Linked DNA regions of Streptomyces ficellus. The protein of the gene in region 1 interacts with the protein of each later gene in a pairwise test. Links are inferred from orthologs where the notes say so. Each region holds a gene or a part of one and is shown on either strand. Other genes may lie near its edges.

What was found.
Region 2: the proteins of rimP (region 1) and rpsL interact in binary tests that used the Escherichia coli proteins (3 or more experiments, as listed by UniProt). The link is inferred for Streptomyces ficellus from one-to-one orthologs.

The regions. Positions count from the first base shown.
Region 1 is NZ_CP034279.1:1,858,761-1,869,601, reverse strand. Bases 7,932-10,841 are described here. They hold rimP (ribosome maturation factor RimP), read left to right. Parts: upstream 7,932-9,092; coding sequence 9,093-9,590; downstream 9,591-10,841. Other genes in these bases: EIZ62_RS07945 (YlxR family protein), read left to right, coding at 10,710-10,841; nusA (transcription termination factor NusA), read left to right, coding at 9,593-10,591; EIZ62_RS07960 (hypothetical protein), read right to left, coding at 8,374-8,919; EIZ62_RS07965 (ferritin-like domain-containing protein), read right to left, coding at 7,932-8,377. Outside these bases: EIZ62_RS08000 (M50 family metallopeptidase), read left to right, coding at 1-562; ispG (flavodoxin-dependent (E)-4-hydroxy-3-methylbut-2-enyl-diphosphate synthase), read left to right, coding at 701-1,855; EIZ62_RS07990 (GNAT family N-acetyltransferase), read left to right, coding at 2,559-3,404; EIZ62_RS32820 (GNAT family N-acetyltransferase), read left to right, coding at 3,427-3,984; EIZ62_RS07980 (proline--tRNA ligase), read left to right, coding at 4,053-5,753; EIZ62_RS07975 (slipin family protein), read right to left, coding at 5,908-6,852; EIZ62_RS07970 (aminoglycoside phosphotransferase family protein), read right to left, coding at 6,960-7,853; more of EIZ62_RS07965, read right to left, coding at 7,922-7,931.
Region 2 is NZ_CP034279.1:2,974,074-2,990,030, reverse strand. The notes cover bases 3,341-6,205. They hold rpsL (30S ribosomal protein S12), read left to right. Parts: upstream 3,341-4,519; coding sequence 4,520-4,891; downstream 4,892-6,205. Other genes in these bases: fusA (elongation factor G), read left to right, coding at 5,403-6,205; rpsG (30S ribosomal protein S7), read left to right, coding at 4,894-5,364; EIZ62_RS12965 (Crp/Fnr family transcriptional regulator), read right to left, coding at 3,370-4,158. Also shown: EIZ62_RS32740 (hypothetical protein), read right to left, coding at 1-290; EIZ62_RS12975 (hypothetical protein), read right to left, coding at 311-2,461; EIZ62_RS12970 (hypothetical protein), read right to left, coding at 2,458-3,243; more of fusA, read left to right, coding at 6,206-7,529; tuf (elongation factor Tu), read left to right, coding at 7,677-8,870; EIZ62_RS12940 (PIG-L family deacetylase), read right to left, coding at 8,956-11,040; EIZ62_RS12935 (LolA-like protein), read right to left, coding at 11,214-12,068; EIZ62_RS12930 (DUF2000 domain-containing protein), read right to left, coding at 12,196-12,627; EIZ62_RS12925 (AraC family transcriptional regulator), read left to right, coding at 12,677-13,576; EIZ62_RS12920 (bleomycin resistance protein), read right to left, coding at 13,736-14,437; EIZ62_RS12915 (RNA repair domain-containing protein), read right to left, coding at 14,462-15,283; EIZ62_RS12910 (FAD-dependent monooxygenase), read right to left, coding at 15,302-15,957. UniProt on the Escherichia coli protein: With S4 and S5 plays an important role in translational accuracy. Interacts with and stabilizes bases of the 16S rRNA that are involved in tRNA selection in the A site and with the mRNA backbone.

The DNA.
Region 1 (10,841 bases):
GGACGCCGACGGGGAGGTCGTCGCCGACAAGTACGTGGCGGCCGGCTACCTCGGCTTCGCCGCCAAGACGGAGATCCTGCCGCTCAGCTTCGGCCAGTCCGTGGACCGCATGGGGGACATGATCGAGAACGGCGTCGAGTCGATCGTCGCGCTCCCGACCAAGATCCCCGACCTGTGGAACGCCGCCTTCAGTGACGGTGAGCGCAAGGCGGACTCCCCGGTGGGCGTCGTCGGCGCCGCCCGGATCAGCGGCGAGGTGATGAACCTGGACATCCCCACCCAGAACATCATCGCCACGTTCCTGACCCTGCTGGCCGGCTTCAACCTCTCCCTCTTCCTGTTCAACATGCTGCCCCTGCTGCCCCTGGACGGCGGGCACATCGCGGGCGCCCTCTGGGAATCCGTACGCCGCAACGTGGCCAAGCTCTTCCGGCGCCCCGACCCGGGCCCGTTCGACGTGGCCAAGCTCATGCCGGTCGCCTACGTCGTCGCGGGCGTCTTCATCTGCTTCACCCTGCTCGTACTGGTCGCGGACATCGTCAACCCGGTAAAAATCTCGTAGACCCACGGCGTACGTACGCGTGAACGACAACGGCCGGACACCCCGCGGTGTCCGGCCGTGTCATCGAGGGCCTGTAACCTCGAAGCCGGAGCCCGCCGATCTCGGGACCTCGATCCACACCTTGGGGTTGCACAGCAGATGACCGCGATTTCTCTCGGTATCCCGTCCGTTCCGACCAAGCTGGCCGACCGCCGCGTCAGCCGCAAGATCCAGGTCGGCTCGGTGGCCGTGGGCGGCGACGCGCCCGTGTCGGTGCAGTCGATGACGACGACGCGCACCTCCGACATCGGTGCCACGCTCCAGCAGATCGCCGAGCTGACCGCGTCCGGCTGCCAGATCGTCCGCGTCGCCTGCCCCACGCAGGACGACGCCGACGCCCTCTCCACGATCGCCCGCAAGTCGCAGATCCCGGTCATCGCCGACATCCACTTCCAGCCGAAGTACGTCTTCGCCGCCATCGACGCGGGCTGCGCGGCCGTCCGGGTCAACCCGGGCAACATCAAGCAGTTCGACGACAAGGTCAAGGAGATCGCCAAGGCCGCCGGCGACGCGGGCACCCCGATCCGCATCGGCGTCAACGCGGGCTCCCTCGACCGCCGCCTGCTGGAGAAGTACGGCAAGGCCACCCCCGAGGCGCTCGTCGAGTCGGCCCTCTGGGAGGCGTCCCTGTTCGAGGAGCACGGCTTCCGCGACATCAAGATCTCGGTCAAGCACAACGACCCGGTCGTCATGGTCAACGCCTACCGGCAGCTCGCCGCCCAGTGCGACTACCCGCTGCACCTCGGCGTCACCGAGGCCGGCCCGGCCTTCCAGGGCACCATCAAGTCGGCCGTCGCCTTCGGCGCCCTGCTCTCCGAGGGCATCGGCGACACCATCCGCGTCTCCCTGTCGGCCCCGCCGGCCGAGGAGGTCAAGGTCGGCATCCAGATCCTCGAATCCCTCAACCTCCGTCAGCGTCGTCTGGAGATCGTGTCCTGCCCGTCGTGCGGGCGTGCCCAGGTCGACGTCTACAAGCTGGCCGACCAGGTCAGCGCGGGCCTGGAGGGCATGGAGGTCCCGCTGCGCGTCGCGGTCATGGGCTGCGTCGTCAACGGTCCGGGTGAGGCCCGTGAGGCCGACCTCGGTGTCGCCTCGGGCAACGGCAAGGGGCAGATCTTCGTGAAGGGCGAGGTCATCAAGACCGTCCCCGAGTCCAAGATCGTCGAGACGCTGATCGAAGAGGCGCTGAAGATCGCCGAGCAGATGGAGAAGGACGGCGTGACCTCCGGCGAACCCGCCGTCACCGTCAGCTGACGCCACTACCGCCCCGCACCGGGGCGTACCGCCCCACCCACGGCCCCGCACCCGGCGACGCACCGGGGGCGGGGCCGTGCCGCACCACCCACGGCCCCGCACCCGGCGACGCGCCCGGGGTGGGGCCGTGCAGGGTCGCCCCCGCAGGGGACCGGCGGCGTTACCGGGGCTCCCCTACCCGTAACCCGAGGCCGCCGGCCCCGAGGAGGCGAGCCCGGAGGGGCCACGCCCCCCACCCACCGGGGGTCACCGGGCCGAGGCACCGCCCGCAGGCGAACCGGGAACGGGCACCGCCCCAGGGCGAACCGACGACAGGCACCGCCCCGGTCCCGTTGTGCCCACCCGTCCCGCCCTAGCGGGACGATTGCCCACAACGAGACCGGCAGGGTGCTTGCCCACAACGGGGCCGGGGACCCGGCGGGGCACCCGCCCACAGCGAGCCCAGCTGGGCACCCGCCCACAGCGAGCCCAGCTGGGCACCCGCCCACAGCGAGCCCAGCTGGGCACCCGCCCACAACGGGGCGGGGTGGGCGCCCCTGCGGGCGAGCCCGTAACGGGAGGGCGGGCGAGACGGGGCTCCGCCCCACCGGCCGGGCCGGGAGCGCGCCGTTCCGCCGTGAGGCGCTCGCGCTGGCCTGCCGTTCGCGGCGGGTCGCCAGGTACAGTGCCAGGACCCGTATGGAACGCATGGTGAGGCCCCCTCGTGTTGACGCAGACCACCACCCGGGTCCTCGAGCCCAGCGACCTCGGCGCCGCGCTCGCCGTGCTGGAGAGCGAGCCCGTCGACAACGCGTTCGTGACCTCCCGCGTGCAGGTCGCGGGGCTGGACCCGTGGCGCCTCGGCGGCGAGATGTGGGGCTGGTACACCGACGGCCGTCTCCGCTCGCTCTGCTACTCCGGCGCGAACCTGGTCCCGATCTGCGCCACCCCCGAAGCAGTCCGCGCGTTCGCGGACCGCGCCCGCCGGGCCGGGCGCCGCTGCTCGTCGATCGTCGGCCCGGCCGAACCGACGGCCCAGCTGTGGCGGCTCCTCGAGCCGAGTTGGGGCCCCGCCCGGGACGTCCGCGCGCACCAGCCGCTGATGGTGACCGACCGGCCGTCCCCGGACGTCGAGCCCGATCCGTTCGTCCGCCGGATCCGCAAGGACGAGATGGACGTGATCATGCCGGCGTGCGTGGCCATGTTCACGGAGGAGGTCGGCGTCTCGCCGATGGCGGGTGACGGCGGCCTGCTTTACCAGGCGCGCGTCGCGGAACTCGTCGGCACCGGCCGCTCCTTCGCCCGCATCGAGGACGGCAAGGTCGTCTTCAAGGCGGAGATCGGCGCGGCGACCCCGCAGGCCTGCCAGATCCAGGGCGTCTGGGTGGCGCCCGAGTACCGCGGCCGGGGCCTGTCGGAGACGGGTATGGCGGCGGTGCTGCGGTACGCGCTCGCGGACGTCTCGCCGGTGGTCTCGCTGTACGTCAACGACTACAACCTGCCGGCCAGGGCCGCGTACCGCCGCGTCGGGTTCCAGGAGGTCGGCGCCTTCATGAGCGTGCTCTTCTGATCCGCTTGTAAGGTTCGGTCGCATGGATGACGTCGTGGTCCGACCGCTCGACCTCGCCGCGCACGTGGACGCCGCGCTCGCGGTGCAGGCCCTCGCCTTCGGGCTGTCCGAGGACGAGGTCGCGGTGCGCCGCCACATCGTGCTGCGCCATCTCCAGAGCCCGGGGGCGTGCGCCTACGGGGCGACGACGCCCGCCGGGCGGCTGGTCGGGTTCGTGTACGGGATGCCCAACGATCGTTTGCACTGGTGGTCGACGGTGGTCCAGCCGTATCTGGTCCGGGAGGGCCACGGCGGCTGGCTGGACGATTCCTTCGTCATCACCGAGCTCCACGTGCACCCCGGTTTCCAGGGCCGGGGCGTGGGCCGTGAGCTGATCACCACGATCACTGACGCCGCCGAGCAGCCCCGGTCGATCCTCTCCGCGATCGACGTGGAGAATCCGGCCCGGTTCCTCTACCGCGCCCTGGGCTACCAGGACCTGGCCCGCCGGGTGCATTTCCCGAGCGCCGCGAAGCCGTACGCGGTGATGGGCGCGCCGCTGCCGCTACCGCGCCGGGCGGGGTCCGCCGGGCGGAACTGATTTCCGCCGACAGCCGCCCCGGAGCTAACCTCCTAGCCATCACACTTTTCACCGCAGGAGAGTTTCCCATGGCCCAGGCCCAGGTCCAGCGCATGTCCCGGTTGATGGTCAAGACACTGCGCGACGACCCGGCGGACGCCGAGACGCTCAGCCACAAGCTGCTCGTTCGCGCCGGTTACGTCCGCCGCAACGCCGCGGGCATCTGGTCGTGGCTGCCGCTGGGCATGAAGGTCCTGGAGAACGTGTCGCGCGTGGTGCGCGAGGAGATGGACGCGATCGGCGCGCAGGAGGTCCTGCTGCCCGCGCTGCTGCCGAAGGAGCCGTACGAGGCGACGGGCCGCTGGAACGAGTACGGCGCCGAACTGTTCCGCCTCCAGGACCGCAAGGGCGGCGACTACCTCCTGGGCCCGACCCACGAGGAGATCTTCACGCAGCTGGTCAAGGACCAGTGCACGTCCTACAAGGACCTGCCGGTGATCCTCTACCAGATCCAGACGAAGTACCGCGACGAGGCGCGTCCCCGTTCGGGCATCCTGCGCGGCCGTGAGTTCCAGATGAAGGACTCGTACTCCTTCGACACCACGGACGAGGGCCTGGCGGAGTCGTACGCGCTGCACCGCGAGGCGTACATCAAGATCTTCGACCGGCTCGGCCTGCGCCACAAGATCGTTTCGGCGGTGTCGGGCGCGATGGGCGGTTCCGCGTCGGAGGAGTTCCTGGCCCCGGCCGCCGCCGGTGAGGACACCTTCGTCTACTGCCCGAACTGTGACTACGCCGCCAACACCGAGGCCGTCACGTTCAAGCAGCAGCCCGAGGACCCCGCGGCGCACGGCCCGGTCGAGGAGCTGGACACCCCCGACACGCCGACCATCGAGACCCTCGCCGCGCACCTGGACGTCCCGGCCTCCCACACGCTGAAGAACCTGCTGGTCAAGGTGGACGGCGAGATCGTGGCCGTCGGTGTGCCCGGCGACCGCGAGGTGGACCTCGGCAAGCTGGAGGACCACCTGGCCCCGGCCACCGTCGAGCTGGTCACCGCGGAGGACTTCGAGGGCCGCGACGACCTGGTGCGCGGCTACGTCGGCCCGCAGGGCCTGGACAAGGTCCGGTACCTCGCCGACCCGCGCGTCTCGTCCGGCACGGCCTGGATCACCGGCGCCAACAAGCCCGGCAAGCACGCGAGGAACGTCGTCGCCGGACGTGACTTCGAGGTCGACCAGTACCTGGACGTCGTGGTCGTGGAGGAGGGCGACCCCTGCCCGAACTGCGGCTCCGACCTGAAGATCGACCGCGCCATCGAGATCGGCCACATCTTCCAGCTGGGCCGCAAGTACGCCGACGCCTTCCAGCTCGACGTCCTTGGCCAGAACGGCAAGCCGGTCCGCGTCACCATGGGCTCGTACGGCATCGGCGTCTCCCGCGCGGTGGCGGCCCTGGCCGAGCAGCACGCCGACGAGCAGGGCCTGTGCTGGCCCCGCGAGATCGCCCCGGCGGACGTGCACGTCGTGGCGGCCGGCAAGGCGCTCCAGACGGAGCTGGCGCTGGACGTGTCGGAGAAGCTGAAGGCGGCCGGCCTGCGGGTCCTGGTGGACGACCGGGCTGGGGTGTCGCCGGGCGTGAAGTTCACGGACGCGGAGCTGATCGGCGTACCGAAGATCCTCGTCGCGGGCCGCCGTTCCGGTGAGGGCGTTGTCGAGCTGAAGGACCGCCGCACCGGTGAGCGCGAGGAGCTGACGGTCGACGAGGCGATCGCCCGCCTCTCGGCGTAACGCGCGCACGCGCCACTCCGCACCGGGCGCCGGGCCCACGCGTCCCGGCGCCCGGTGCCCGGCCCGGAGCCGCCCGACGCACGCGTCACCGTCGCCCGGCACCCCGTTCCGAGCCGCCCGCGCCCGTGGCGCTCCGCGCCGTCGCGCTCCGCGCTCAGATGCAGCCCGCCGTACCGGCGTCGTCGTCCCGTACCTGGGGCGCCGGCGCCGCTGCCGTTTCGCGGGGCGCGTCGACCAGGTCGTGCAGGTGGGGGTCGTGGACGTGCAGCGACGGCTGCTCCGGGGCGGCGTGCCGCCGGTCCGGCGAGGCCGGCGAGGCCGAGGCCGAGGCCGACGGGTCCTGCGCGGCCCGCTCCAGGAAGCGCAGCAGCTCCACCGGGAACGGGAGCACCAGCGTGGAGTTCTTCTCGGCGGCGACGGCCACGATGGTCTGGAGCAGCCGCAGCTGGAGGGCGGACGGGGTGTCCGACATGACACCGGCCGCCTCGGCGAGCTTCTTCGACGCCTGGAGCTCCGCGTCCGCGTTGATGACCCGGGCCCGCCGCTCGCGGTCGGCCTCGGCCTGGCGGGCCATGGAGCGCTTCATCGTCTCCGGCAGCGAGACGTCCTTGATCTCGACCCGGTCGATGGTCACGCCCCACTCGACGGCCGGGTTGTCGATCATCAGCTCCAGCCCCTGGTTGAGCTTCTCCCGGTTGGAGAGCAGGTCGTCCAGGTCGCTCTTGCCGATGATGGAGCGCAGTGAGGTCTGCGCGATCTGGGAGACCGCGAACCGGTAGTCCTCGACCCGGATGATCGCCGCCGCGGCGTCCACGACCTTGAAGTAGATCACCGCGTCGACCCTGACTGTGACGTTGTCGCGGGTGATGCCGTCCTGGGCGGGCACCGGCATGGTGACGATCTGCATGTTCACCTTGTGCATCCGGTCGACGAACGGGACGACCATGGTGAACCCCGGTGCCCGCACACCGCTGCGGAGCCGGCCGAAGCGCAGGACCACGCCCTTCTCGTACTGCTTGACGACCTTGGCGGCCGCCGCGACGTAGACGAGGGCGGCCGACCCCAGCACCGCCGCCGTTACCAGCAGTTCCTCGACCATGACAGCCCTCCCGTCCAACCGGGTGGTAGGGATGCTTTACGCCCAATATCGCACCAATCGGGCGATAACACCTATAGGGCTGAACGGGGAGTGCGGGGGAGCCGTCCCTACAGCCAGCCGGCGAACTCCAGCAGCAGCTCGCCGTCCTGCCGCCGCCCCGCCGCGAGGGCCCGCGTACCCGACTCCACGGCCCGGAACAGCGTCCACCCGCGCAGCCGCTCACGGTCCACGTCGAGCGAGTCGGCCAGCTTGTTCACCCGGCGGCGGCCCGACGCCGCGCCCGACGCCGCCGCGACGAGGTCCTCGACCCGGTCCCGGACCAGCCGGGCCAGGTCGTACGCCCGCTCACCGACGAGCGGCTCCGGCCCGACCGCCAGCCACGGCGCCCGGTCACCGGCCAGCACCTTGCCCTGGCGGAAGTTGCCGTGCAGCAGCAGCTCCTCCGGGGCGTCGGCGACGAGCCCGTCCCGCGCGTCGAGCGCCGCCGCCACCAGCCCGGCCGTCTCCGCGTCCTTCGCCGCCCGCATCGCCTCCGCCTGCCGCGCGGTCCGCTCGGCGACCGACTCGAACCCGTGGCCCTCGGCCGGCGCCACCCACAGCTTGCGCACCGTGCCCGCGGCCTCCAGCAGCGCCTTCGCCTCGGGCAGCGAGCGCAGGCTCACCTCGGTGTGGAGCCGCTCCAGCAGCAGGTCGGGACCCGCGCCGTCCAGCGGCCGCACGGCGCCCCAGCCGTCCCAGTGCGTGAGCGCCGCCCGCTCCAGGTCGGGCGCGGCGAACGGCGGCGCGACCTTCAGCGCGGCGGGGGTGCCGTCCGGCAACGTGACGAGCACGACCAGGCTGCTGCGCCCGCCCGGCGCGATGACCCGCTCGACGTCCAGACGCCGCAGGTCCACCGCCTCCCGGGCGAGCTCGGGCAGCCGGGCGAGCCAGTCGCCGGCGGCCGCGTCCCCGTACGTCTCGCCGAGTGCCCGCACCAGTCGCTGTGGCGCTTCAAAACCCATGCGTGCGTTGTTCCCTCTCGGAGCCGCGGCTCACAGTGGCCGGGGCTCGCGTTCCTCGTGGACCGGGCTCAGCTCCGCTCGGCGAGCCCAGGAAAGGCTACGCCGGTGCCGCGCCAGCGGACCGCCCGCACCGCTGCTTCCCGCAGCGCGCTCGCCGCCTCCCGCCGCAGCGGGCCGTCCGTGGCCCGTACGAGGTCGGAGTAGACGCCCGCGACGCGGTCCTCCAGTTCGGCGGCCAGCCGTACGGCCGCGGCCGCGTCCGGCACCGGGAACGGCAGCGTGTACGCGGCGGCGGACGCGGCGGGCTTCCCGCCCAGCTCGCGGACCGATCGCGCCAGCGCGTCCCGCCGGGCCCGGTGCGCGGCGTACGCGGCGCTCGCCTCCGCCGCGCGCGTGTCGCCGATCCGGCCGCCGACGACCCCGTACCCGTACACCGCGGCGTGCTCGGCGGCCAGCGCGGCCTGCGCGGCTTCGAGGGCCTTCCCGTCCGGGGCCTCACCGGTCACGGCCGCCTGCTCGTTCATGCCGGGCTCCCCTCGCCGGTCAGGAGGTACGCGTGCGTGGCCTTCGCGGCGGCGACGGACGCGAGCAGCCGCGCGTACTCGGGCGGTGCGCCGAGCAGGGCCGCGGCGTGCGCGTCGGCGGCCCGCCGTGCCGCCGCGGCCAGCTCCGCCACGGCGGCGACCGGGTCGGCGGGCACGGGGGAGGGGGCGGTGGAGGCGCCCGCGCGGGCCGGGGCGTCCGCCGGGGCGCTCGGGGCCGGGGGCGAGCCGCCCGGCGCGAGCGCCGTGACGTGCGCCGCCACGGCCGCGCGCAGCGGCGCCAGCCGGGCGGCCAGCGAGGGGTGCGCGGCGAGGACGTCGTCGTACCGGGTCAGCAGCGCCGTGCTCGTCGCCGCCGACCGGCGCCGCAGGGCGGCCTCGGCGCGGGCGGCGGCGCGCTCGGACGCCGGGGCCGTCCCCGTACCGCCCGGTCCGCCGGGTGTGCACGCGCCGAGCACACCGGCCGCGGCGACCGCGCCCGTCGCGACGAGGGCGCGTCTGCGTGTCGTTCCCGTGGACCCCACGCGTCACTCCTTCCGCCGTGAACCGCCATGACCAGCACGATCCGAAGATCACCGCAGGCGAGCGTACCCGCGGCCCGTCGGGAGGTGGACGGCAACACCCCCCGCGACCGGATACCCTTTGGTCTGACACGCGACGATCCCACAACAGCACACGCGGCCGAGGAGTCACCCGGATGAGCACCACCCAGAGCGAAAGGCTGCGCGGGCTGCTGGAACCGCTGGTCAGCGCAGAGGACCTGGACCTCGAGGAGATCGAGGTGTCCCGGGCGGGCCGGCGGCGGATGCTGAGGATCGTCGTGGACTCGGACGAGGGCGTGGAGCTCGACGCCTGTGCCGAGCTGAGCCGCGCCATCTCCGAGAAGCTCGACGAGACGGACGCGATGGGCGACGAGGAGTACGTCCTCGAAGTCAGCTCGCCGGGCGCGGACCGCCCGCTGACCGAGCACCGCCACTACGTACGCGCCACCGGCCGCCTGGTGAAGTTCCAGCTGCACGAGAGCGGCGAACTGGTGGCCCGCATCCTCTCCGTGGACGACGAGGGCCTCGATCTCGAGGTGCCGGGCGTGAAGGGGCGCAAGCCCACCGCCCGCCGCGTCGCGTTCCCGGACATCGCGAAGGCGCGCGTGGAGATCGAGTTCAACCGCAAGGACAAGAAGGAAGAGGAGGCGTAGCCGTGGACATCGACGTGAAGCTCCTGAGGGGCTTGGCACAGGAGAAGGAGATCGCCTTCGACCTGCTGGTCGAGGCCATCGAGTCGGCCCTCCTCATCGCCTATCACCGCACCGAGGGAGCCCGCCGCCACGCCCGTGTCGTGCTGGACCGGCAGACCGGTCACGTGACGGTGTGGGCGAAGGAGGACCCGGCGGACCTGGAGGAGGGGCAGGAGCCCAAGGAGTTCGACGACACGCCGTCGGACTTCGGCCGCATCGCGGCGAGCACCGCCCGCCAGGTCATCCAGCAGCGGCTGCGCGACGCCGAGAACGACGTGACGTTCGGCGAGTACGCCCGCCGCGAGGGCGACATCGTGGCCGGCCAGGTGCAGCAGGGCAAGGACCCGAAGAACGTCCTGGTGAAGCTGGACGACAAGCTCGAGGCGATCCTGCCGGTGCAGGAGCAGGTGCCGGGCGAGGACTACACCCACGGCCTGCGGCTGCGGACCTACGTGGTCCGGGTCGCCAAGGGCGTGCGCGGTCCGTCCGTCACCCTTTCGCGTACGCATCCCAATCTGGTGAAGAAGCTGTTCGCGCTGGAGGTCCCGGAGATCGCGGACGGTTCCGTCGAGATCGCGGCGATCGCCCGCGAGGCCGGACACCGCACCAAGATCGCGGTCAGGTCCACCCGTTCGGGCCTGAACCCCAAGGGCGCCTGCATCGGCCCGATGGGCAGCCGGGTACGGAACGTGATGGCCGAGCTGCACGGCGAGAAGATCGACATCGTCGACTGGTCGGACGACCCGGCCGAGATGGTCGCCAACGCGCTGTCCCCGGCCCGGGTGTCCAAGGTGGAGGTCGTCGACCTCGGTGCCCGGTCCGCCCGGGTGACCGTGCCGGACTACCAGCTGTCGCTGGCCATCGGCAAGGAGGGGCAGAACGCCCGCCTGGCCGCGCGCCTGACCGGCTGGCGGATCGACATCCGCCCGGACACCGAGCAGCCGGCCGACGACCAGGGCTGACCCGCTACGGGGAACAAGAACCCGCCATGGTCACGTTGCGCTATGGCGAGATCACGACAACAACCGTTCGATTCTTGCCCCAAAGGGGTGAGGTCGGTGCGGGGAGGTAGACTTAAACGTGTCTGGCCGGACGCATGCCCGCGCCTGCCCTGAGCGAACCTGTGTGGGGTGCCGGGAGCGAGCGGCCAAGCGCGATCTGCTGCGGATCGTGTTGATCAAGGGCGAGTGCGCCCCCGATCCACGCGGTACG
Region 2 (15,957 bases), 1.1 Mb from region 1 along the record:
TCGCTGGGCAGCCGGATCTCGGCCCGCACCGGATGGACGCCCATGTCGACCTCGTACACCGCGGTGTACCGCTTGGCCGCCGCTTCCGAGCGCGAGGGGCGCCGCGGCGGCAGGTAGGCGTCGTAGGAGCCCTTGGGCGTGGCGAAGACCAGGGCGTGGTCGATGCGGGTCAGCGACTTGCGGGCGAAGTCGAACCGCGAGAGCTGCCGCACGGTGAGCACCGGGTCGGTCAGCTCGGCGTGCCGGTCGGCGTCCTGCGCCCAGTCGTACGGGCGGCGGAAGTCGGGCATGGGGACGTGTCTCCTCGGGATCAGGCGGACGGGCGCGGCAGGACGGTGAGGAGCCGGCCGGCGACGGGCGGCGGGGGAGCGCCGTCCTCGCCGGCCGCGGTCCGCAGCAGGTGGTCCAGCCGCTGGTGTTCGGAGGCCGTGGTGACCAGCGCGGGCAGCAGCGCCGCGAGCTCCCACTCGACGGACGGCTCGCGCTCGGCCGCAAGGACCCAGCGGTGCAGTACGTCGCGCGCGTGGCCGGTGTGGGCGCGGTCACCCAGGGCGGTGCGCCAGAGGGCGGCGATGTGGTGGGCGGCCGGGCCGTGGCCGGTGGCGGCCCGTGCGTACCAGTGCAGGACCAGCGGCCGGCCGTACCGCTCGTCGTCCTCGGTGTGGTCGCAGGCCCGGACGAAGCCGCGGACGGCCAGGTCCAGCACGCTCCGGTCGTCGTGCATCGTCCGGACCAGCTCCGCCAGGACCCGGTCGCCGGCGGGGGAGAGCAGCAGCAGCTCGACCGACTCGGCGAGCTCGGCCGTCAGCAGCGCGTCCGGGTCCTTCTGGGCGTCCTGGTGGCGGGCCGCGGCCCGCAGCGCGGCCAGCGTCTCGACCGGCCGGGCGGGGCCGGTCAGCCCGTGCGTCCGGATGGCGACCCAGCACAGCCGCTGGTCGTCGCTCTCGCACCAGGCGTCGAGGATGCGGGGTACGTTCGGCGCGCCGATGAGGTGGGCGAGGGCGAGCGCGTTGACCGCGACGAGGCGGTGCCGGAAGCGGTCGGCGGTCGCCCACGGTTCGATGACCAGGGCCATCGCGGAGGGCAGGTCCGCGTACGCGAGGACGGCGACCGCGGCGGCGGCGCGGGTGCGCACCAGGGGGCGGCCGTCGCCCGCGAGCCGCCGCAGCCAGGCGATCAGGGCGGGCCGGGCGGACGGGTGGCCCGTCCACACCTCCCGCAGCAGCACCGGCGCGGCGCGGTCGTCCTCGTACCGTGCCTTGAGCTGGCGGACCGGGCCCCACTCCGTGTGCTCCTCCTCCTCGTACCGCCTGGCGCGGGCCAGCTGGAGGCGCTTGCCGACGTGGGTGCCGAAGACGGGGACCTCGGGCGCCCGGGAGGGGTTCTCGGTCTTCTGGAGCAGCGCGTACAGCAGGTCGCTCAGCTCGGCCGTCAGCGCGTACGGCCCGCCGTCGAAGGCGGCCAGCGCGACCAGGAACGCCTTGTCCCGCAGGTGCAGGGACTCCTCGTCCTGCTCGAACCACTCCTGGACCTGGCTCTCCAGCGCCGCCTGCGAGAACTCCTCGATGCGCCGCTCGTCCACCTCGCCGGCCGCGTACCGCGCGAGGACCGGGGCGTACGCGGCGGCCTCGCGCAGCTGGTGGCTCCGGGCGAGGAAGCCGGTCACCGGCGGCAGGGCCAGCAGCTGGCGCACCGTCTCCTCGTCCGTCTCGGCGCGCAGGTGCGCCTCCAGTACGGCGGCGGGAGCGGGCGGCCGCCAGGCGGCGGGGGTGATGTCCTCCAGGGCGGCGGTGGGCCCGACGGTCACGACCAGGTACGCGTCCTTCTCCGCCAGCCGCTCCCGAGCGGCCAGCAGGTGCGCCTCGCGCAGCGGCCGGTCGCGCCGGGTCAGCGGGTCGCACAGAAGGTGCCCGCCCGTGTCGATGCGCCCCGCGAGCTCGCCGGGCCGGGTCTCCCGGTCCAGCGCGCGCACGGGCGTCGCGCCCAGCCGGTGCAGCAGCATCAGGGCGGCGGTGCGGCGCCCGGTGAACGGCCCGCCCGTCAGCACCAGGAAGCGTTCGGCGCGCAGCCGCTCGGCCAGCGCGTCGAAGGCCGCGTCGCCGCCCGTGACGAACCGGGCGCTTAGCCGTTCGAGCGTCGTCGCCGGCACCTCACCAGAGGAGTGGGAGGCCGACGCGCCGCCGAACTGGTACTGGTGGACGACCTCGGTCTTGCTGCCGAGGTGGACGCTGCCGGTGAAGTGGCCGCCGCTGATGCCGTGGTGGTCCGACCCGACGACACCGCCGGTGACGTTCCACGGGCTGTGGTTGACCAGGTCGCGCCGGGCCGACCAGGCGTTCTGCCGCTGGTCGGGCTCCTCCTGCGCGCTCTCGTCGGTGCCGGCCGGCTGCCGGGCGTCCCCCTCGTCGGCGGGGTCCGGCTCGGGTGCCGGAGGGCCCGCCCCCGCCTCCTGGGCGCTCATGCGTCACCGCCGATCGTCACGTCGCCGTGGAAGGTGCCGCCGCTGATGCCGTGGTGGCTGCCGCCGGTGAACCCGCCGTCGATCCGGACGTCCGAGCCCCGGAAGTCGTACGAGTGTCCCGGCGCCGGGCGGTCCCCCGATCCGCCCGGCGCCGGAGTTCCGGTGGGTTCCGGCGCGGCGCTCCCGGCCGCCGCCCCGGTGGCCGCCCCCGTGGGCACCGGGCCGTGCAGCCAGGCGCGCAGGGGGCCGTTCTTGCTGGTCACCGTGATGGGGTGGAAGTCCTCCGGCGGGATGCCCCGGTGCCCGTGGCGCACGATCCCGGAGTGCACGGGCTCCGAGACGCACAGCGCGAAGTCGTCGCCGCGCTCCCGCAGCGCGGCGCGCAGCAGCTCGGCGTCCAGGAGCCGGCAGGCGTGGTTCAGGTCCGAGCCGACCCAGCCGTCGAGCGCGTCGACCGCCACGTACCCGGTGGCCAGGACCGCGCGCAGCCGGATCTGCGCGGAGCTGGACGCCATCCGGTTCACCGCGCGCAGCTGTACCGGCACCTCGGTGAGCAGGGCGCGCAGCAGGGCGGTCACCGAGGCGTTGGCGTCGATCAGCTCCATCACGGAGTCGCCGCGGTCGGCGCGCAGCCGAAGGGTCTCCTCGATGCCCGCGCTCTCCAGGGCGCTGTCGCTGATGCCGTACAGCATCCGGCGCAGGTAGGCCTGCTCGACATCGTCCCGGTCGCTGTACTTCTCGATGTCGAGCAGGAGGATCGTCCGGCTCACGGGGTCGGTCATGGTCGCCTTTCCGGTGGGGAGGGGAGCGAGGCCAGACTGGCGACCCGGAAGCCCGAGCGGTGAGGAACGATGACGCACTCGAAGTGTGACCGTGTGCACAGAGCGGCGTATCGGGACGGGCGGGCCTCAGGCGTCGGGGTGCTCGGCGCGGGCGATCCGCCGCAGCACGTCCGGGCGCGTGATCAGCAGGGTGCGGCGCCCGGTGGACACCGCCTCCCGGGTCCGCAGCTCCTTCAGCAGCCGCTGCACCATCTCCCGGGAGGCCCCCACCGACCCGGCCAGCTCCTGCTTGCTCAGCGGTACGGCGACCTCGATGCCGTCGTCCGTACGCCGGCCGTGCATCCGGGCGAGCTCCAGCAGCAGCGCGGCGAACCGCTCCCGCACGCTCATCGACGCGAACTGGAGCCGGCGCCGGTCGGCGGCGCGGGTGCGGTCGGAGGTGAGGCCCAGCAGGGCGAACGAGACGGCGGGGGAGCGGCCGAGGAAGTCGGTGAACCGCTCGTGCTCCACGGCCACCGCCCGTACTGGCTCCAGCGCGGTCACGGTCGCCGAGCGGGGGCGGCCGGTCAGCGCGGCGGACTCCCCGACGACGTCGCCCGGCCCGCGCAGGGCGAGGAGCGCCTCGTAGCCGTTGGCGGCGGACGCGGTGACCTTGGTCCAGCCGCGCACCAGGAACAGCACGTGCGACGACGGCTCGTGCTGGTGGAGCAGCACCATCCGGGGCGCGAAGGCCAGCTCCCGGCCGAGCGCCAGCAGCGCCTGCCGGTCGGCCGTCTCCAGGCGGGCGAGGAAGGGCACCCGGTCGTCCAGGCCGCCGCCCCCGCCCCGGAGGTCGCCGCCTCCGGCCGCACGCGCGGCTCGGGCTCCGGTCCCGGCCCCGGCTCCGGCTCCGTCGGATAAGTTCGCCGCCGTCATGGGTTCCCCGATTCGTCGAGCGGACCGATCAACGTACTGAAGGCGCGGTCCGCGGGGGGACCGAATGGCCGGTTCCCGCCACGAACGGTCCTCTCCGGGATGATCGAATCCGGCGTGTCCCTGCCGTCCGCATTTGTTTTGACCGAAGTCCGTGCGGTAGGTACGCTCAGACCTTGTGCCTGGGGTGTGCCTGGGCTCGTGTGCGTGTCCTCAACCGCATGACGAGTCGAGTATCGGCCACCGTGATCTGCGCCCTTTCCGCCCTGCGGCGGAGGTTCGCAGTATTCGACACACCCGACCGCGTGGGTCGGCGACGTTCCAGGTTAGCTTTACTACACGGCACACAGAAACCGGAGAAGTAGTGCCTACGATCCAGCAGCTGGTCCGGAAGGGCCGGCAGGACAAGGTCGAGAAGAACAAGACGCCCGCACTCGAGGGTTCCCCTCAGCGCCGCGGCGTCTGCACGCGTGTGTTCACGACCACCCCGAAGAAGCCGAACTCGGCCCTGCGTAAGGTCGCGCGTGTGCGTCTGACCAGCGGGATCGAGGTCACGGCTTACATCCCGGGTGAGGGACACAACCTGCAGGAGCACTCCATCGTGCTCGTGCGTGGTGGCCGTGTGAAGGACCTGCCGGGTGTTCGTTACAAGATCATCCGCGGCTCGCTCGACACCCAGGGTGTCAAGAACCGCAAGCAGGCCCGCAGCCGCTACGGCGCCAAGAAGGAGAAGTAAGAATGCCTCGTAAGGGCCCCGCCCCGAAGCGCCCGGTCATCATCGACCCGGTCTACGGCTCTCCTCTGGTGACCTCGCTCATCAACAAGATCCTGCTGAACGGCAAGCGCTCCACCGCCGAGCGGATCGTCTACGGCGCCATGGAAGGCCTCCGCGAGAAGACCGGCAACGACCCGGTCATCACGCTGAAGCGCGCCCTCGAGAACGTCAAGCCGTCCCTCGAGGTCAAGTCCCGCCGTGTCGGTGGCGCCACCTACCAGGTGCCGATCGAGGTCAAGCCCGGTCGCGCCTCCACGCTCGCGCTGCGCTGGCTCGTGGGTTACTCCCGCGCCCGTCGCGAGAAGACCATGACCGAGCGCCTCATGAACGAGCTCCTCGACGCCTCCAACGGCCTCGGTGCTTCGGTCAAGAAGCGTGAGGACACGCACAAGATGGCCGAGTCGAACAAGGCCTTCGCGCACTACCGCTGGTAGTCGCACCCACATCGAGACCGAGAGAAGACTGAAGCCTTATGGCTACCACTTCGCTTGACCTGGCCAAGGTCCGCAACATCGGGATCATGGCCCACATCGACGCGGGCAAGACGACCACCACCGAGCGGATCCTGTTCTACACCGGTGTCTCGTACAAGATCGGTGAAGTCCACGACGGCGCTGCCACGATGGACTGGATGGAGCAGGAGCAGGAGCGCGGCATCACGATCACGTCTGCCGCGACGACCTGCCACTGGCCGCTGGAAGACGTTGACCACACCATCAACATCATCGACACCCCGGGCCACGTCGACTTCACGGTCGAGGTGGAGCGTTCGCTCCGCGTGCTCGACGGTGCGGTGACGGTGTTCGACGGCGTCGCCGGCGTTGAGCCGCAGTCCGAGACCGTGTGGCGTCAGGCGGACCGCTACGGCGTTCCGCGTATCTGCTTCGTCAACAAGCTCGACCGCACCGGCGCCGAGTTCCACCGCTGCGTCGACATGATCGTGGACCGCCTCGGCGCGACCCCGATCGTCATGCAGCTCCCGATCGGTGCCGAGGCCAACTTCCAGGGCGTCGTCGACCTCGTCCGTATGAAGGCTCTTGTCTGGTCCGCCGAGGCCACCAAGGGCGAGATGTACGACGTCGTCGACATTCCGGCCACGCACACCGAGGCTGCCGAGGAGTGGCGCGGCAAGCTGCTGGAGACGGTGGCGGAGAACGACGAAGAGATCATGGAGCTGTACCTGGAGGGCCAGGAGCCCACCGAGGAGCAGCTGTACGCCGCGATCCGTCGTATCACCATCGCGTCCGGCAAGGGCGGCGACACCACCGTCACCCCCGTGTTCTGCGGCACCGCGTTCAAGAACAAGGGCGTTCAGCCCCTGCTCGACGCCGTCGTGCGCTACCTCCCCTCCCCCCTGGACGTCGAGGCCATCGAGGGCCACGGCGTGAAGGACCCGGAGGAGGTCGTCAAGCGCAAGCCGTCCGAGTCGGAGCCGCTGTCGGCCCTCGCGTTCAAGATCGCGAGCGACCCGCACCTCGGCAAGCTCACCTTCATCCGGGTCTACTCGGGTCGCCTGGAGGCCGGCACCTCGGTGCTGAACTCCGTCAAGGGCAAGAAGGAGCGCATCGGCAAGATCTACCGGATGCACGCGAACAAGCGTGAGGAGATCGACTCGGTGGGCGCCGGCGACATCGTCGCCGTGATGGGCCTGAAGCAGACCACCACCGGTGAGACGCTGTGCGACGAGAAGAACCCGGTGATCCTGGAGTCCATGGACTTCCCGGCGCCGGTCATCCAGGTCGCGATCGAGCCCAAGTCCAAGGGTGACCAGGAGAAGCTGGGTGTCGCCATCCAGCGTCTCGCGGAGGAGGACCCCTCCTTCCAGGTTCACTCGGACGAGGAGACCGGCCAGACCATCATCGGTGGTATGGGCGAGCTTCACCTCGACGTCCTCGTCGACCGCATGCGTCGCGAGTTCAAGGTCGAGGCGAACGTCGGCAAGCCGCAGGTCGCCTACCGCGAGACGATCCGCAAGGCCGTCGAGCGCGTGGACTACACCCACAAGAAGCAGACCGGTGGTACCGGTCAGTTCGCCAAGGTGCAGATCGCGATCGAGCCCATCGAGGGCGGCGACGCGTCGTACGAGTTCGTGAACAAGGTCACCGGTGGCCGCATCCCCAAGGAGTACATCCCCTCGGTGGACGCGGGTGCGCAGGAGGCCATGCAGTTCGGCATCCTGGCCGGCTACGAGATGACGGGCGTCCGCGTCATTCTTCTCGACGGTGCCTACCACGAGGTCGACTCCTCCGAGCTCGCGTTCAAGATCGCCGGTTCGCAGGCCTTCAAGGAGGCCGCGCGCAAGGCTTCGCCGGTCATCCTCGAGCCGATGATGTCCGTCGAGGTCACCACGCCCGAGGACTACATGGGCGAGGTCATCGGTGACATCAACTCCCGCCGTGGCCAGATCCAGGCCATGGAGGAGCGCAGCGGCGCTCGCGTCGTGAAGGGCCTCGTGCCCCTCTCGGAGATGTTCGGCTACGTCGGAGACCTCCGCAGCAAGACCTCGGGTCGCGCAAGCTACTCGATGCAGTTCGACTCCTACGCCGAGGTTCCGCGGAACGTCGCCGAGGAGATCATCGCGAAGGCCAAGGGCGAGTAACTCTCCCGAGTTCACGCTTTAGGCTTGACACCATCCGCCGTGGCTTCGCCCCGAACCCGGGACGGGGCTCCGGCGGGTGGCCACCCAGCAAAGATCACCTGGCGCCGATGAGTAAGGCGTACCAGAACCACTCTCAGGAGGACCCCAGTGGCGAAGGCGAAGTTCGAGCGGACTAAGCCGCACGTCAACATCGGCACCATCGGTCACATCGACCACGGTAAGACGACCCTCACGGCCGCCATTACCAAGGTGCTGCACGACGCGTACCCGGACCTGAACGAGGCCTCGGCCTTCGACCAGATCGACAAGGCTCCTGAGGAGCGCCAGCGCGGTATCACCATCTCCATCGCGCACGTCGAGTACCAGACCGAGTCGCGTCACTACGCCCACGTCGACTGCCCCGGTCACGCGGACTACATCAAGAACATGATCACGGGTGCGGCGCAGATGGACGGCGCCATCCTCGTGGTCGCCGCCACCGACGGCCCGATGCCGCAGACCAAGGAGCACGTGCTCCTGGCCCGCCAGGTCGGCGTTCCGTACATCGTCGTCGCCCTGAACAAGGCCGACATGGTGGACGACGAGGAGATCCTGGAGCTCGTCGAGCTCGAGGTCCGTGAGCTCCTCACCGAGTACGAGTTCCCGGGCGACGACGTTCCGGTCGTCAAGGTCTCGGCGCTCAAGGCGCTCGAGGGCGACAAGGAGTGGGGCGAGTCCGTCCTCAACCTGATGGCCGCCGTCGACGAGTCGATCCCGCAGCCCGAGCGTGACGTCGACAAGCCGTTCCTGATGCCGATCGAGGACGTCTTCACGATCACCGGTCGCGGTACGGTCGTCACCGGCCGTATCGAGCGTGGTGTCCTCAAGGTCAACGAGACCGTCGACATCATCGGCATCAAGACCGAGAAGACCACCACCACGGTCACCGGCATCGAGATGTTCCGCAAGCTGCTCGACGAGGGCCAGGCCGGTGAGAACGTCGGTCTGCTCCTCCGTGGCATCAAGCGCGAGGACGTCGAGCGCGGCCAGTGCATCATCAAGCCGGGCTCGGTCACCCCGCACACCGAGTTCGAGGCGCAGGCCTACATCCTGTCCAAGGACGAGGGTGGCCGCCACACGCCGTTCTTCAACAACTACCGCCCGCAGTTCTACTTCCGTACCACGGACGTGACCGGCGTCGTGACCCTCCCCGAGGGCACCGAGATGGTCATGCCGGGCGACAACACCACCATGACGGTCGCGCTGATCCAGCCGGTCGCCATGGAGGAGGGCCTGAAGTTCGCCATCCGTGAGGGTGGCCGGACCGTCGGCGCCGGCCAGGTCACCAAGATCACGAAGTAATTCGGATCTGACCTGGTAGCTCCTGCAGAGCTGCAAGAAGGGCCCCGCACCGTCAGGTGCGGGGCCCTTCGCTCGTCCTCCCGCCTCAGCCCTCGGTGTGCGGTTCCGGCACCCAGGTCCAGGGGTGGGCGTCCGGGCCGAGCCCTATGGCGAGGGTGCCGTGGCGGGCGGTGGCGAGGAGGGCGGCCGACCCCACAGGGAGCGGGCCCCGCGCGCGGCGGACGACGCGGCCGGCGGGGGTGCGGACCTGGAGGCGGCCGTGGAGGTCCGTGCCCAGCAGGACCGGGCCCCGGGGCGTGGCGGCCGCGGTCAGGGCGCCGTACCCGGGGAGGGCGACCCGGGGGAGGGGCGTGCCGTCGGGGCGTACCGCCGTCACCTCCTTGCGGGCGGGCGCGCGGTAGTGCAGCGCCAGGCCCCCGTCCGGGGTGCCCGCCACCGCCACGGGGCCGCCCGGGGCGGGGAGGCCGGTGCCCGCGCGGGAGACGACCGGGCCGCCCGGGGCGTTCTGCGCCCAGTGGTGGACGGTTTCGCGGCCCGCCGCGAACAGGTGGACGCGTCCGGCGGCGTCGACCGCGGCCGACAGCCCGTCCTGCACCTCTCCGCCGCCCAGGTCCCGCCAGGGCCCCCAGCTCCCGCCGGCCGACCGCACCCGGCTACTTACGCCCTTGTCCGCGTCGCGTACGAAGAGGTGGACCCGGCCCTCCCCGTCGGCCACCGCCACCGGGACGCCCAGCCGGCGGCCCCGGTCGTCGCCGCGCTCGGGGTTGCCGAGCCCGGTCCAGGCGAGGAACGCCCCGCCCGCCTCCCGCTGCTCCAGCAGCACGACCTCGCGCTTGTTGGGCCCGCCGTGCCCGCCCAGCGCCGCGAACCGGAGCCCGAACAGCAGCTGGCGGCCGTCCCCAAGGGTGACCCCGCCGAGGCCCGGCGCGAGCGGCCCGCCGCCCAGGTCGCCCGGCTCGCCCCACTGCCCGCTGCCCGGTGCCGTCTCGCGCCAGCGCACGGCGCGCAGGCCCAGCACCCCGTACACGGCGAGCCGCCCGTCCGGTTCGGTGGCCACGACCGGGCCGGCGCCCGGGTAGCGGTGGTGGGTGGCGCGTACCCAGCCCTTCTTGTTGGTGAGCGGACGGGCACCGCCGACGTTGTAGTCGCCGCAGCCGCCGCTGTTGCCGCACTCCCAGGACGGGTCACCGCCGTAGGGCACGAGGTGGGCCGCCTTCTCCTTGAGCACCGGCCCGGGGAGGTTCTTGGGCCAGTGCCGGTTGTAGTAGCCGCGGAAGGCGGTGGTGGTGAAGGCGGGTATCGCGCCGCCGTCCCTCGTCGCGTCGGCCACCCAGCGGACCATGGCCGCCCACGAGAAGGACGCGACGGCGGTGTGGTCGGCGTGGTCGGAGTAGCCCGGCTGCTCGGAGTCCTTCCGCCGGGTCCGCTCGTCGCTGTGCTGGATGTCCGGGTCCGGGTCCAGGGTGTGGATCACCGTCGGGCGGTAGCGCTCCAGGAGGCCCACGAGGACGTCGACGAGCGCGTCGTAGTCGTAGGTGTCGGCCCTGCGTACGGGGGAGTCGTCGGCCACCACGGTCCGCAGGCCCAGCGCCCGGTCCTTCCACAGGCTGGGCAGGGCCGTCCAGCGGCGCGGGGCGTGCATGGAGAGGTTGAGGAAGACCAGCTCGACGCGGCGGTCGCCGTGGGTGAGGGTGTTGATCTCGGCGCGGCGGTCCCCCCGCAGGGTGAGGACACCCTTCTGCCAGGCGGCGAACATGTCGAGCCCGAGCATGGCCGCATAGGCCTGCCGCAGGCCCTGGTGCCGGGCGGAGGAGTAGGCCGCCTTGTCGGCGGGGGCGTCCCCGCGGCCCGGTACGTGGTTCCTGCCGTCGTGCTCGCCGGCCGTGACGTATATCGAGACCAGCGGCACCCCGGCGTCCACCATCCGCTGGGTGTCGGGGTTCATGAAGTACAGGTCGTCGTCCGGGTGCGCCGCCAGCTGGAGCAGCTGGGCGCGCCGGGGGCTGCTGATCGGCATCCCGGGCGCGGGGTCGGCGATCGGCCCGGCCCGCCGCGGCGCGGGCACCGAGCACCCGGTGGCCGCCGCCAGCGCCACGGCCGCCGCGGAGCCCAGCACGCCCCGCCGCCGGAAGACGGCAGGGCGCCGCCCCGCCCCCCGTATCCGATCCATCCCCTGAACCCCCGCCCCTCGTCCCGCCCCCGTGTCCCGCCCGGTGTCCCGCGCCGGTCACCCCTCGCGGTCAAGCTTCGAGGTCACATGGCGCGGTCATGCCTCGCGGTGACCAAGACGGGGAACGAGGGGGCCGGGTTGCCCGGCGGGGGGCGGGGCCTTGGTGGGTGCGGTCAGAGGCTCTCGGGGAGGTCCCCTTCGGTGATCTCGCCCTGCGGCACGGTGATCCGCACCGGCTTGCCCAGCTCGGAGAAGGTGAGGGTGTTGGTCGACGTGACCCCTCCCATGTCGAGGGCGAGGCGGGCCCGCACGGCGCGCCCCCGGGCGTCCACCCAGACGTCGACGTCCGCCGGTATCCGGCCGCCGAGCGTGCGGCGCATCTCCCCGATCTTGTCGCTGGTCGCCTTCTCCATGCGCAGCGTGACGGCTTCGTGGGGCAGGGCGCCCCGGTAGCGGACGACCGGTGCGCCGTTGATCGTCTCCTCGCCGGCCCGTGCGAACGTCCGCGCCATGGTGGCCTGGCTCAGGGTGTATTCGGGGTCGTTCGCGGGTGCCCGGAGCAGGTGCCGGGCCGGTGCCCGGCGGTCGGCGAGGTACCAGTCGCCGTCCGGGTCGCCGGGCACCTGGCCCCGGAGGTAGACGTTGTCCCCGTCGAAGACCTCCTCGAAGGCGACCGGGCCGAGGGTGACGGCCAGATTGCCCCGGTCCTTCGCGAAGTCGAAGTCGCCGCCGACGGTGATGGTGTGGACCTGCTCGCCGATGGCGGTGCCGTCGATGGTGTGCGTCTGGGCGATCCGGGCGCTGGTGCGGCCGGTGGCCGCGACGGCGGCGCGTACCGTCGCCGCGTGCTCGGCCGTCGCGGTCTCCGTGCCCGTCTCCGTCTCCGCCGGGGCCGATCGGGCGCCGGCCCCTGCCCCGCTCTTCGCGCCGCCGGCGCCGCCGGATCTGTCGGATCTGTCGGTGTCGTCGCATCCGCCGACCAGCAGGGCGGCGCAGCACAGGGTGGCCAGGGCAAGGGCATGACGCATGGGCGTGTCTCCAGGAGGGGGGTGGATCGTCGGACGGCGCCCACGATGATGATCATCGTATGTCGCCGATCGGCCCCCATTCCAGGAGTTATCCGGCCATCGAGCCCGGCCTCCGGGGCGCGTCGTCTCAGGGGTGCATCCGGGCCCCCTTGAGCACCTTGTCGACCGCGTTGCGCGGCCCGTACACGCACAGGCCCACCAGGTCCAGGTGGTCACGGGCCACGGCTCGTACCGCCGCGCGGTTGTCGCGGTCGTTGCCGGTGGTGAAGAGGTCGGAGGTGAACACCGACCGGGGCAGCGAACGGGCCAGGGCGCGGCGGTGGGCGGCGGTCAGCGTCTCCTTGGTGCCCTCGAAGACCAGGACCGGCTGGCGGAACATCGGCAGGTAGGGGCTGCCGTCGGCGTCGGCGTACGGTTCGCCGATCACCTCCGGGAGCTGGGCGCCGAGGCCGCTGACCAGGAACGCCGTCACGTTCAGCCGCTGCCAGGGCTCCAGGTCCTCGCGCAGCAGGACGGCGATCTTGGTGTCGAAGCGTACGGGCGTGTTCTCGGTGGTCATGGTCCGAGACTGCCGCCGGGCCGGCCGCCCGGTCTTGTACGTTTCTCGCATGGTGGCCCGGCAGGAGGTTTCCGCGTGGCGCCCGAAGGTGCCGGGTGTCGTCGAGGTCCTGCACGCGCACTTCACCGAGCACGCCTATCCGATGCACGTCCACGACGCGTGGACGCTGCTGATCGTGGACGACGGCGCCATCCGGTACGACCTGGACCGCCGCGAGCACGGCGCGCCGAGCGACACGGTGACGCTGCTGCCGCCGCAGGTGCCGCACAACGGCTCGTCCGCGACGCCCCGCGGGTTCCGCAAGCGGGTGCTCTACCTGGACCTGCCGGAGCTCGACGAGACCTTCATCGGCCCGGCGGTGGACGGGCCCGTCCTGGTCGACCCGCTGCTGCGGCGGCGCGTCGCGCAGGTGCACGCCGCCCTGGCGCACCGGGGCGACGAACTGGAGGCGCAGAGCCGGCTGGCCCTGATCGGCGAACGGCTGCGCGGGCGGCTGCGGCCCCGGCTCGTCACCCCCGCGCGGCCGGCCGGCGACGGCGTCGCCCACCGGCTGCGGGAACTCCTCGACGAGCGGCTGTCGCGCGGGGTGACCCTCGACGAGGCCGCGGGCCTGGTGCACGCCCATCCCGCGCACCTGGTACGGGCGTTCAGCGGCGCCTTCGGCATCGCCCCGCACCAGTACCTGATGGCCCGCCGGGTCGACCGCGCCCGGCGGCTCCTCCTCGACGGCCGGTCGCCCTCCGCGGTGGCGGCCGCGGTGGGCTTCTACGACCAGGCGCACCTGAACCGGCACTTCAAGCGGCTCGTGGGCACCACACCGGGGCGGTTCGCCCGGCTCGACGGCGCCGGCCCGGGGCGGTTCGCCGGAAGACGCCGCTCCGGCGAGACCCGCTCCGGCGAGACCCGTTCCGGCGATGGGCGGCGGGTCGGCCCGCCCACCACGACCTAGGGCCTCTCGTTCGGATCTTGCTGGGCTCGTGACGCCTGGACACCGCACCTCGCGGCGTTGTCGTCGGTCGCCAATGCTCCGCAGTGGCTCCCTCCTCCGCCTTGCGATGCACGGCACCAGACGCCACTCCCTGATCCAGCCTGATCCAAACGAAAGACCCTAGTCCCGCAGGTCCTCCAGCCGGGCCAGCTCGTCGCGCAGCGACTCCCGCTCCTCGGCGGTGAGCCGGACCCCATCCGCCCGGGCCAGGGCGGACGCGGCGGTCTCCGGGTCGCCGAGCCGCCCGGCGACGTCCGCGCGCAGGACGAGGAGGCGGAACAGCTGTACGGGCGTGGGCCGTTCGTCCGGCAGGTCCAGCGCCCGGTCGATGAACTTCGCGGCGCCCGCCGGGTCGTCCCTGGAGTCCGCGAAGAGGGACGCGTAGTGCAGGGCCCGGGCGAAGGTCTCCGTCGGGGCGGGCCGGTGGTTCAGGTCGTCGGAGACGGGCGTGCCGACGCGGACGCAGTTGCCGCCCGGGTCGGTCATCAGGAACTGGCGCATGCCGTGCGAGGTGTCCTTCACCGGGCCGATGCGCGGGAGTCCCCGCGTCGGGACGCGCCCGTACGCCGCCTTCAGTCCGGCACGGAACGCCGCGTGCAGCCCGTCGACGTCGTCGGTCACGACGTAACACGTGCTGTACGACGCGGCCGGGTCGTACTGCCTCATCGCGAAGAAGTGGAGCTCGATGCGGCCGCGCTCGACGGCCGCGTACGGATTGGGGCTCTTCTGCTGGAAGGTGACGCCGAAGCCGAGCGCCGCGTAGAAGTCGAGGACCGGCTGAAGGGTCCGGCAGGGCAGCATCGGAATGGTCTTCTCGTCCATGCCCGCCACTCTAGTCAAACTTGATTAGTCAGGGGGAGGGGTTTTCCCGGACCACCGCACCTCGCCCGTGCCGAGCACCACCGTCGCCCGGACCCGCATCGGTCCGTCGCCGCGCCGGGACAGGACCGCCACCTCGACGACCCGCGCCGTCAGGGGCCCCCACGCGCCGAGCCGGTCCGCGCACTCGGCCGTCACGCGCCGCGGGTCCCGGGTGCGGCCCAGGCTCAGGTGCGGGGTGAAGCCCCGGTGCGGGCCGCGGCACTCGGGGAAGCGCCGCTCCAGGGCCTGGCGCAGGTCCGCCCAGGGCCGGGTGCCCGCGGCTGCCGGGTCCAGCCACACCGTGGCGCCCGCCCGGTGGCGGAACGTACGGATCCCGGCCAGCCGTGCCCCGAACGGCTCGACGCCGGCCGCCGCCGAGGAGAGCAGCGGCGCCGCCCGTCCGAAGTCCTCCTCCGGGACGAACCCGAACAGCAGGTTCACATGCGGCGGCCAGCGGTGGATCTGCGGGTCGTGGTCCCGGCGGACGGCCTGGAGCGGCGGCCACAGCTCCGCGGGCGGCAGCCAGGCCACCGCAGTGCGGGGTGTGGGCCGCGCGGCGAGCGCCCGTACCCGGCCGGCGCCGGTCGCGCCGAGCCGGTCCAGACCCGTCCTGCGGTCCCACACCACCTCGCCGTCGGCCTCGAAGAACAGCACCCGGTGCCAGGGGATGTCACCGCCCGGTACGAAGCCGGTCAGCGGGACCCGCCCGGGGCCGGCCTCCCGCAGGCGGACGCCGATGACGAACCGGGCGGGGTCGAACCGCGGGTCCCACAGCACCCGGTGGTAGATCTCCTCGCTGGTGTGCACGCCTCCACCGTGCTCCCGTCAGCCGTCCAGCGCGATCGCGTTCTTCGCCCGCCCCATGGACTCCTCGGAGGCGGGCCTGCCGGGGTTCTCCGTGGCCAGGGCCTGGTTCGCGGTGACGAAGGGCCGCATGCGCGACTCGTACGCGGTGAAGGCCGCCGCGTGGTCGCCGCCCGCCCCCGCCAGCGCGTCCGCCAGGACGTGGGCGCCCACCAGCGCCAGACTCGTGCCCTGCCCGGACAGGGGGGAGGGGCAGTAGCCGGCGTCGCCGAGCAGCACCGCCCGGCCCCGGGACCAGCGGTCCAGGTGGACCTGGGCCATCGCGTCGCAGTAGAAGTCGGGCGCCTCCTGGGCGGCCTTCGCCAGCCGGGCGCCCTCCCAGCGCAGTGCGGCGAGCCGCGCCACGATCAGCGCCTTCAGGTCCGCGTCCCGGGGGAGCGGCGCGGACTCGAACCCGAACGCGACCCGCAGCTCGCGATTGCCGCGTACCGGCATGATGCCGAACCCCGCCTCGCCGTCCCGCAGCCAGAGCTGCCAGTCCTCCAGGCCGAGGAAGTTGTCCGCGGTGAAGACCGACAGGTAGCTGCCCAGGTGCCGGACGTGGTCGTCCTCCGGGCCGAAGGCCAGCCGCCGGACCGTCGAGCGCAGCCCGTCCGCGCCGACCACCAGGTCGAAGC